3 regions of the Pseudomonas sp. GW821-FHT03C07 genome follow, and region 3 is predicted to be linked to each of the others. Evidence: predicted binding sites of a transcription regulator. Region 3 holds the regulator's gene; each other region holds the start of a gene.
The links. The regulator FliA, encoded in region 3, starts transcription of late flagellar genes. The targets are predictions, from matches to a motif close to CTAAAGTTTNNNNNNNNNNNGCCGNTAA.

Region 1 (3,276 bases), on a different contig from region 3:
GGCCGACTATAACTACGAGGGCCAGACCTACCGGCTGAAGAATGGCGCCGTGGTCATCGCCGCTATCACCTCCTGCACCAACACCTCCAACCCCAGCGTGATGATGGCCGCCGGCCTGGTGGCGAAAAAAGCCGTGGAAAAAGGCCTCAAACGCAAACCCTGGGTCAAGAGTTCCCTGGCCCCCGGCTCCAAGGTGGTGACCGACTACTACAAGGCCGCCGGCCTGACCCGCTACCTCGACGAACTGGGCTTCGCCCTGGTGGGCTATGGCTGCACCACCTGCATCGGCAACTCCGGGCCGTTGCCCGAGCCGATTGAAAAAGCCATTACCCAGTCCGACCTCACTGTCGCCTCGGTGCTGTCCGGCAACCGCAACTTCGAGGGCCGGGTGCATCCGCTGGTGAAGACCAACTGGCTGGCCTCGCCGCCGCTGGTGGTGGCCTACGCCCTGGCCGGCAGCGTGCGCATCGATATCAGCCGCGAGCCGCTGGGTGAAGACCAGGACGGCAAGCCGGTGTACCTGCGGGATATCTGGCCCAGTCAGAAGGAAATCGCCGACGCGGTGGCCCAGGTCGATACCGCCATGTTCCACAAGGAGTATGCCGAAGTCTTCGCTGGCGACGCGCAGTGGCAGGCGATTGCAGTGCCACAGGCCGCCACCTATGTCTGGCAGAAGGATTCGACCTATATCCAGCATCCACCGTTCTTCGACGATATTGCCGGGCCTCTGCCGGTCATCGAAGATATCCAGGGCGCACGGGTACTGGCCCTGCTCGGCGACTCGGTGACCACCGACCACATCTCCCCCGCCGGCAATATCAAGGCCGACAGCCCGGCCGGCCGTTATCTGCGCGAACAAGGCGTGGAGCCGCGGGACTTCAACTCCTACGGCTCACGTCGCGGCAATCACCAAGTGATGATGCGCGGCACCTTCGCCAATATCCGCATCCGCAATGAAATGCTCGGCGGCGAGGAAGGTGGCAATACTCTCCATGTACCGTCCGGCGAGAAGCTGCCGATCTATGACGCGGCCATGCGCTATCAGCGCGAAGGGACACCACTGGTGGTGATTGCCGGCCAGGAGTACGGCACCGGCTCGAGCCGTGACTGGGCCGCCAAGGGCACCAACCTGCTGGGGGTCAAGGCGGTGATCGCCGAGAGTTTCGAGCGTATCCACCGTTCCAACCTGGTGGGCATGGGCGTGCTGCCGTTGCAGTTCAAGCTCGACCAGAACCGCAAGAGCCTGCAGCTCACCGGCAAGGAAACCTTGAATATCAGCGGGCTGAGCGGCGCCGACCTGCAACCGCGAATGAACCTGACGCTGACCCTGACCCGTGAGGACGGCAGCCAGGAGAAAATCGAGGTGCTGTGCCGGATCGATACCTTGAACGAAGTGGAATACTTCAAGGCCGGGGGGATTCTGCATTATGTCTTGCGGCAGTTGATCGCGTCCTGATCGGCGCACCGCAAGTCGTCTGATAAAGCACCGGCCCCGGCCGGTGCTTTTATGTGGGGGGGACAAGTGTGGTACTCAGGTGCCAATTAAACTCAACGAAATAAGGCGCTACTTTTCGTACACTGCTAGGCTCCAGCCACTGTTGCTGCAAGCCATTCACCTTGAGGTCAAGTCCGCGAACAGTAAGATGCGAGCCGCCCCTCAGTGTTGAAAACCATATTCAATATTTCCCCAACCCTGCCGATATATCGTCAAAGCCTTGCGGATAGAGAAACCATGCGTAATAACCAACCCATAACCCAACGCGAACGCACCTTCCCCGCTCAGCAACGGTTGATTTCCACTACCGACGCCAAAGGCGTGATCACCTACTGCAACGACGCTTTTGTCGAGATCAGTGGCTTTTCCCGCGAAGAACTGATCCGCGCACCGCACAACCTGGTGCGGCACCCGGACGTTCCGGCGGCGGTGTTTGCGCATATGTGGAACACTCTGAAACAAGGCCTGCCATGGATGGGCATTGTCAAGAACCGCTGCAAGACCGGTGACCATTACTGGGTCAACGCCTATGTGACGCCGATTTTCGACGGCAACCAGGTGATCGGCTACGAGTCGGTGCGGGTCAAACCCAGCGCCGAGCAGATCCGCCGCGCCGAGGCGCTGTACCAGCGCATCAACCAGGGCAAGTCGGCCGTGCCGCAGCGCGACAAGTGGCTGCCGGTGCTGCAGGACTGGCTGCCGTTCATCCTGGTCAGCCAGGTCAGCTTCCTGATCGGTGTCTGGCTCAACTCCTACTGGGGCTTCGCCCTCGCCGCGGCGGTCTCGGTACCGCTCGGCCTGTTGGGCCTGGGCTGGCAGCAGCGCGGCCTCAAGCGCCTGTTGCTCCTGGCCGAACAGACCACCTCCGACCCGCTGATCGCGCAAATGTACACCGACAGCCGTGGTGCCCAGGCCCGCCTGGAAATGTCCATCCTCAGCCAGGAAGCACGCCTGAAAACCTGCCTGACGCGCTTGCAGGACACCGCCGAGCACCTGACCAACCAGGCGAAGAAGTCCGACGAACTGGCGCAGAAAAGCTCCACCGGTCTGGATCGTCAGCGCCAGGAAACCGAGCAAGTGGCCACCGCCGTCAATCAGATGGCCGCCACCACCCAGGAAGTCGCCAGCCACGTCCAGCGCACGGCCGATGCCACCCAGGAAGCCAATCGCCTGACCAGTCGCGGCCGCGATATCGCCGGCGAAACCCGCGAGGCCATCGAACGCCTGTCGGTGGTGGTCGGCGAGACCGGCAGCACGGTCACGCAACTGGCCAAGGACAGCGACGAGATCGGCGGCGTGGTCGATGTGATCAAGGGCATTGCCGACCAGACCAACCTGCTGGCCTTGAACGCGGCCATTGAAGCGGCCCGCGCCGGGGAAATGGGTCGTGGTTTCGCGGTGGTCGCCGATGAAGTGCGTCAACTGGCGCAACGCACCAGCGAATCCACCGGCCAGATCCACGCCCTGATCGCCAAGCTGCAACAGACCGCCGGCAACGCCGTGCAAACCATGGACGCCGGCCACCGCCAGGCCCAGGAAGGCGTGGCTCGGGTCATGGAAGCCGACGCGGCGCTGGTGGGGATCAGCGAAGCAGTGGCCAATATCACCGACATGACCACCCAGATCGCCGCCGCCACCGAAGAGCAAAGCTCGGTGGCCGAAGAGATCAGCCGCAATATCAGCACCATCGCGCAACTGGCCGACCAGACCTCGGAACAGGCGCACGACTCGGCGCACTTGAGCGAAGAGCTGACTCGCACGGCCAATACGCAGTATTCATT
Region 2 (3,276 bases), on a different contig from region 3:
AAGCCACGCCCCTGCTCGCCGGCGCGGGCGGCTTCAATGGCGGCGTTCAGGGCCAGCAGGTTGGTTTGCCCGGCAATGGCGCCGATCACCCCGAGAATCTCGGTGATGCGCTGGGCATCCTGCTGCATGCTCTCGACCTTATGGGTGGCGCTGGAGACTTCGTCGATCAGGGCGATCACGCTATTGGACGCCTCGCCCACCACCACCCGCGAACGGTCGGCATGTTCGTTGGCGCGCTGGGTGAAGGCGGCGGTTTCGGCGGCGTTCTGCGCCACGGTGTCGGCGGTGGCACTCATCTCGGTGATGGCGGTGACCGTCTGTTCGGTTTCCGAGGCGTGGCGGGTGAGGATCTGGTTGGTATGGGCCGAGGTCTGTTGCAGCTTGTCCAGGCTTGAGGCCATGTCGCCGGTGGCCTGGGTGACTTCGCCGATCATGTTCTGCAGGTAGACGATAAAGCGGTTCACCGAGTGGCCGATGGCCCCCAGCTCGTCTTCGGCGCGGATGGTGATGCGCCGGGTCAGGTCGGCATCGCCGGTGGACAATGCGTCGATATTGGTCTTCAGCGCGCGCATGCGGTTGACCAGCTGGCTGATGGCATACACCTGCAACAGCACCAGCAGCACAATCATCGGGATCTGCAGCAGGGCCAGGGTATTGAGCACGTCATCGCGCTGGGCGGCGAGCAGTTGGGTCGGCAGGGCCGTGGCGAGGTACCAGGGGGTGCCTTCGATGGGGCGCATGAAGAAGGTGCTGGCCACGCCGTCATTGTTGAATTCCACGCGATGGGACGCGGCGTCACGGTTTTGCAGAGCGGTCTTGACCTGTGCGGCGAAGGCCGAGTTGCCGGCCAGGTCGTTGATGTTCTTGAGCACCACCGGGCTGTTGATATGGCTGCTGTTGCTGATGATCTTGCCGTCGGCTTCGACAATCAGCATTTCACCGCCGATGTCTTTTTCCTTGCGCGCCACCAGGTCGTTGAAGAAACCCAGGGTCACGTCGATGGTCGAGACGCCGTACGGCGCACCGTCGCGCTGGATGGCCATGGCGCAGTTGGTCCGCGGTTCCTGGCTGGCGTCATCCTTGTAGGCCGCCGCCCAGGCGCACTGGCCGCGTGGGGTGGCCATGCCGCCCTTGTACCAGGGTTGCTCGTAATAGTTGGGCGCTTCGGCACTGTTCCAGAAAGTATTGACCTTCAACTGGCCGTTGGCATCGCGATGCCAGAAGGTGCTGTGCTTGTTCCGTCCTGGCGTGCGCTGACCGGGCAGGGGCCAGATACCGCCACCGAAGACCTTCAACTCGCCGTACTGGTCCACCAGGCCGGGCAGGACCTTGTCGATGGTGTCGCTGTCGAGCAGGGGAATGGTCTGGGTAATGCTGCGTTGCTGGGCCTGGACCTTGTTCAACTCGCCCTTGATCTGCTCGGCCACTTCGGCCACGCGGTTGAGTACGACCTGTTCTTCGGTCTGGCGCAACGTGGGGGCGACCAACTGGCTGATCCCGACCACGGTCAGGACGAACAGCAGCAGAACGAACAGGACCAGAAACAGCGTGTAGCGGGCTTGGATCGTACGGAACATGGGCATGGGAGCTGTCCTAGCAAAGCGGTTTTTATTATTCGGTCGGCCTGATCTCGTCAGGGCTTCGTTCGGTTATCGGCTTGGGGTAAGCGAGCTTTAGGTACGATCGTGCAAGAAAGTGCCAGGGAGCCGTGAACACTTTTGCGGATTACCCAAGCGCGGGCTGGCGTTCATTCTGGCGAACGCGATGTTCTGGCAGTCGTTGCTGGCCCAGGCGGGCGGGATTGCCGTCAGCGGAGGCTCCACGCTGAGTCAGGCGGGCAATGGCGTGCCAATCACCAATATTGCCGCGCTACCGGGCTATCACGTCCATCTGGGCATGCTCTACGGCAGCCTTGGCAAGGACGATCAGATGGTGCAGCAGTTCCACACCGAGAAAGCCTTGTTCCCTGAATCGACGGCTTACATGGACTTTCTATTGGGCAATGCCAAGAAGGGGATTAAGCAATGAATCCACGTTTTCTGAGTGCTCTGGACGCTCTGTTGCTGGTGAGTCTGCTGGGTGGCTGCGCAGTCCCCAAGAGCGTGGATTATTCGTCGTATTGGCTTCGCCCCAACCCACAATTGCAGTACATCTTTTCGATGGGTGTCTTGTAACAAAGATTGTATATTTGTACATTCATGTTACATGACTGGAATCATTTCTTATTTCCACCTTTGACAGGACACTGCTTATGCTCGCCTTGAAAGGACCTCAGCAGCACGGTGACATCTCCCGCGACCGTATGGCCGGAGGTCGGGTATGAGCAGTGGTTCAGTCGTCGCCTGGGCCACCGCGCTCAGTACTCGCGTGTTTGAGCGCAAGGCTGCCGATACGAAGAACGCCAACCTGCAGGAAATCAAGAACAAGCAGGTGCTCAACAACATCCCGAGGGATCCGACCGCCCTCGACACCACGCAGATGCAGAAGGACAAGCTGCAGTCGCAGTTCAAGGGCTTCGACCCGAAATCGGTCACCCCGGATCAGTTGACCAAGTACAGCAATATCCTCAAGGAACATGGCCTGATCAGCACGACCACCGCCGGCCTGCTGGCTACCGCCGGGACGAAAAACAAGCCAGGCGAAAAATTCAACGCGCTGGACTATTTCGCCAGCCAGATCAGCACGCTGCAAAGCGGCAGCTCCAGCGACCAGTTCTCCAATCATATGATCCCGGAATACAAGAAGGCGATTAACGTGTTGCTGAACCTGCAGCAGTTCGCCAGTTCCGGCGCGAGCATGTCGATCGATACCAAGGTCTGAAACCCTTGTCGCACTGATGACCGTCTGCATCGGCCAGGTGCTTGCGCCAGGCAAGCGCCGATCAAACACGATCCATGTTCCCAGCCATCACCCTCCCGCCATTGATGGTCCGTGCTCGCCGCCTATGATGACCGTGACGTCTGTCGGCCTGCCGCCGTGATCCGACAGCCTCGCGTACTTTCATTCCTGCGAGCGCCACCATGACTCAAACAAGAACCCTCTACGACAAGCACATCGACTCCCATACGGTGTGTCGCCTCGATGATCAGGGCCATGTCCTGCTGTATATCGACCGTCAGGTCATCAACGAATACACCAGCCCGCAAGCCTTCAGCGGCCTGCGTGAAGCCCAGCGCGGAGTCTGGCGCGCCGAAACCGCGCTGGCCGTGGTCGACCACGTGAACCCCACCGCGCCCAAGCGCATTGCGGCCATGCCGGACGCCGGCGGTGCGCGGC
Region 3 (3,276 bases):
GACAAGTGAACGCGCAGCCACTTATGTGGCCTTCCGTCTAAGCAAGACAAGGTAAGAAGAGAACATGGGCAGCATGCATCCCGTACAGGTGATCGCGGTGACCGGCGGCAAAGGTGGCGTCGGGAAGACCAACGTGTCAGTGAATTTGTCCCTGGCGCTGGCTGAGCTTGGCCGGCGCGTCATGCTGCTGGATGCGGATCTGGGGCTGGCGAATGTCGACGTCCTGCTCGGCCTGACCCCCAAACGCACCCTGGCCGACGTGGTCGAGGGCCGCTGCGAACTGCGCGACGTACTGTTGCAAGGTCCGGGCGGGATTCGCATCGTGCCGGCGGCCTCGGGGACCCAGAGCATGGTGCACCTGAGCCCGGCGCAGCATGCCGGCCTGATCCAGGCATTCAGCGATATCGGCGACAACCTCGATGTGCTGGTGATCGACACGGCCGCGGGTATTGGCGAGTCGGTGGTCAGCTTCGTCCGCGCGGCCCAGGAAGTGTTGCTGGTGGTCTGCGACGAGCCGACCTCGATCACCGACGCCTACGCCTTGATCAAACTGCTCAACCGCGACTACGGCATGAACCGCTTCCGCGTACTGGCCAACATGGCCCAGAGCCCGCAGGAAGGCCGCAACCTGTTCGCCAAGTTGACCAAGGTCACGGATCGTTTCCTGGATGTGGCCCTACAATACGTCGGCGCCGTTCCTTATGACGAGTGTGTACGCAAGGCCGTGCAAAAGCAGCGCGCGGTCTATGAGGCATTTCCCCGTTCGAAATGCGCCTTGGCGTTCAAGGCAATCGCGCAGAAGGTCGACACCTGGCCGCTCCCTGCCAATCCTCGGGGGCACCTGGAGTTTTTCGTCGAGCGTCTGGTGCATCAAACGAGTGCGGGACCGGTTCTATGACTGCCAGTGGCTATCGCATGTATTCCAAGTCGTCACGTGACAGCCAGTATGAACTGATCGAGCGTTACGCACCTTTGGTCAAACGTATTGCCTATCACCTGCTGGCGCGACTGCCGGCCAGCGTTCAGGTCGAGGATCTGATCCAGGCCGGGATGATCGGTCTGCTGGAGGTCTCGACCAAGTACGACGCGAGCAAAGGTGCCAGTTTCGAGACCTATGCCGGCATCCGTATCCGCGGCGCGATGCTTGATGAAGTGCGCAAGGGTGACTGGGCACCGCGTTCGGTGCACCGCAATACACGCATGGTCAGTGACGCAATTCGTGCAATTGAAGCAAAAACCGGCCGTGACGCTAAAGATCACGAGGTTGCAGCCGAACTCCAATTGAGTCTCGACGATTATTACGGGATTTTGAACGATACCTTGGGCAGTCGCCTGTTCAGTTTCGACGACCTGTTGCAGGACGGCGAACATGAAGGGCTGCACGAGGACGGCGCGAGTGCTCATCTCGAACCGTCGCGCGATCTGGAAGATGAACGCTTCCAGGCGGCGCTGGCGGATGCGATTGCCAATTTGCCGGAGCGTGAGCGACTGGTGTTGGCGCTGTACTACGACGAAGAGCTGAACCTCAAGGAAATTGGTGAGGTGCTGGGGGTCAGCGAATCGCGAGTCAGCCAGTTACACAGCCAGTGCGCGGCCCGCTTGCGGGGGCGTTTGGGGGAGTGGCGAGCGCGTTGAAGGCAGTGCGGGAACACTGCGAACGAGACCGACATGGCGTTTGACGCCCTGTGGGAGACTCGGCCGGATGAGGTTTCCATGCAGTCGTTGAGTGCTGTGCCGAATTGATTGAACAGCGCGTCCAGGTGCTGAACGCGTTTAAGACTGCTTGGAGGTCGAATTGGACAAGAACATGAAAATCCTCATCGTTGACGATTTTTCAACGATGCGGCGGATCATCAAGAACCTGTTGCGTGACCTCGGGTTCACCAACACGGTTGAGGCGGACGACGGTACTACCGCGATTCCCGTCCTCAACAGCGGTAGCATCGACTTTCTGGTCACTGACTGGAACATGCCCGGCATGACCGGCATCGATCTGCTGCGCCACGTGCGTGCCGATGAAAAGCTCAAGCACCTGCCGGTGTTGATGGTCACGGCCGAAGCCAAGCGCGAGCAGATCATCGAAGCTGCCCAGGCCGGTGTAAACGGCTATGTGGTCAAACCATTCACGGCCCAGGCGTTGAAAGAGAAGATCGAGAAAATCTTCGAACGCATCGGCTGATGAAGTCCACCACGGGGGCGCTATGGAGCACAACGAATCTTCACTGGGTGATTTTGAACTAACCCTGAAAAAACATGCCCGCGAACTGGTCGACAGCCTTGAAAAAGGTCGATTTGGCGACGCGGTGCAAATGATCCATGAGCTGAATCAGACCCGTGACCGTGGCCTGTACCTGGAAGTCGGCAAGCTCACCCGCGAATTGCACAGCGCTATTGTCAACTTCCAGATCGACCCGCATATGCCGCAGGCCGAGGAAGTCTCGCAGATCACCGACGCCACCGAGCGCCTGTCCTATGTGGTCAGGCTGACGGAAGCCGCGGCCAACCGCACCATGGACCTGGTGGAGAGTGCGACCCCGAGGGTCACTGGCCTGAACGTGGAGGCCAAGGCCTTGGGCGCTGACTGGAGCCGTTTCATGCGGCGCGAAGTCGGTGCCCAGGAGTTTCGCGAGTTGGCGCGGCGGGTCGAGACGTTCCTGTCCCGCAGCGAGCAGGAAACCCGCGCGGTGTCGAGCGAGCTGAACGATATTCTGCTGGCCCAGGATTACCAGGACCTTACCGGTCAGGTGATCAAGCGCGTGACCCAAATGGTCACCGAAGTGGAAAGCAACCTGCTCAAACTGGTGCTGATGGCCAGCCAGGTCGACCGTTTTGCCGGTATCGAGCATGATCACGATGCCATCCTTGCCGAAAAAGATCCGCAAAATGAGTTGGCCAAGGGTGTAGGTCCGCAGATTCATGCCGATAAACGTGAAGACGTTATGTCCGGTCAGGACGATGTCGACGATTTGCTTTCCAGTCTTGGATTCTAGGAGCACCCAAACACATGAGCTTCGGCGCCGATGAAGAGATCCTTCAGGATTTTCTGGTTGAGGCCGGCGAGATTCTGGAGCAACTGTCCGAACAACTGGTCGAGCTGGAAAGCCGGCCTGATGATGCGGACCTGCTCAATGCAATCTTTCGCGGTTTTCACACTGTAAAAGGGGGCGCCGGCTTCCTCCAGCTCAACGAGCTGGTGGAGTGCTGTCACATCGCCGAGAACGTGTTCGACATCCTGCGCAAGGGTGAGCGACGTGTCGACTCGGAGCTGATGGACGT

Region 1: the regulator FliA is predicted to act here: its motif matches at 1,676-1,703, upstream of AC07VG_RS16630 (methyl-accepting chemotaxis protein).
Region 2: the regulator FliA is predicted to act here: its motif matches at 1,650-1,677, upstream of AC07VG_RS25485 (methyl-accepting chemotaxis protein).

Annotation. Positions count from the first base shown of each region.
Region 1 covers NZ_JBWKUQ010000007.1:265,644-268,919, reverse strand. The annotation lists gene acnA (aconitate hydratase AcnA) at 1-1,456, shown strand, start outside; gene AC07VG_RS16630 (methyl-accepting chemotaxis protein) at 1,733-3,276, shown strand, end outside.
Region 2 covers NZ_JBWKUQ010000016.1:123,636-126,911, forward strand. The annotation lists gene AC07VG_RS25485 (methyl-accepting chemotaxis protein) at 1-1,583, opposite strand, end outside; gene AC07VG_RS25490 (DUF4810 domain-containing protein) at 1,696-2,028, shown strand; gene AC07VG_RS25495 (hypothetical protein) at 2,320-2,820, shown strand; gene leuC (3-isopropylmalate dehydratase large subunit) at 3,021-3,276, shown strand, end outside.
Region 3 covers NZ_JBWKUQ010000003.1:100,071-103,346, reverse strand. The annotation lists gene fleN (flagellar synthesis regulator FleN) at 65-898, shown strand; gene fliA (RNA polymerase sigma factor FliA) at 895-1,635, shown strand; gene AC07VG_RS06625 (chemotaxis response regulator CheY) at 1,808-2,179, shown strand; gene AC07VG_RS06620 (protein phosphatase CheZ) at 2,202-2,990, shown strand; gene AC07VG_RS06615 (chemotaxis protein CheA) at 3,005-3,276, shown strand, end outside.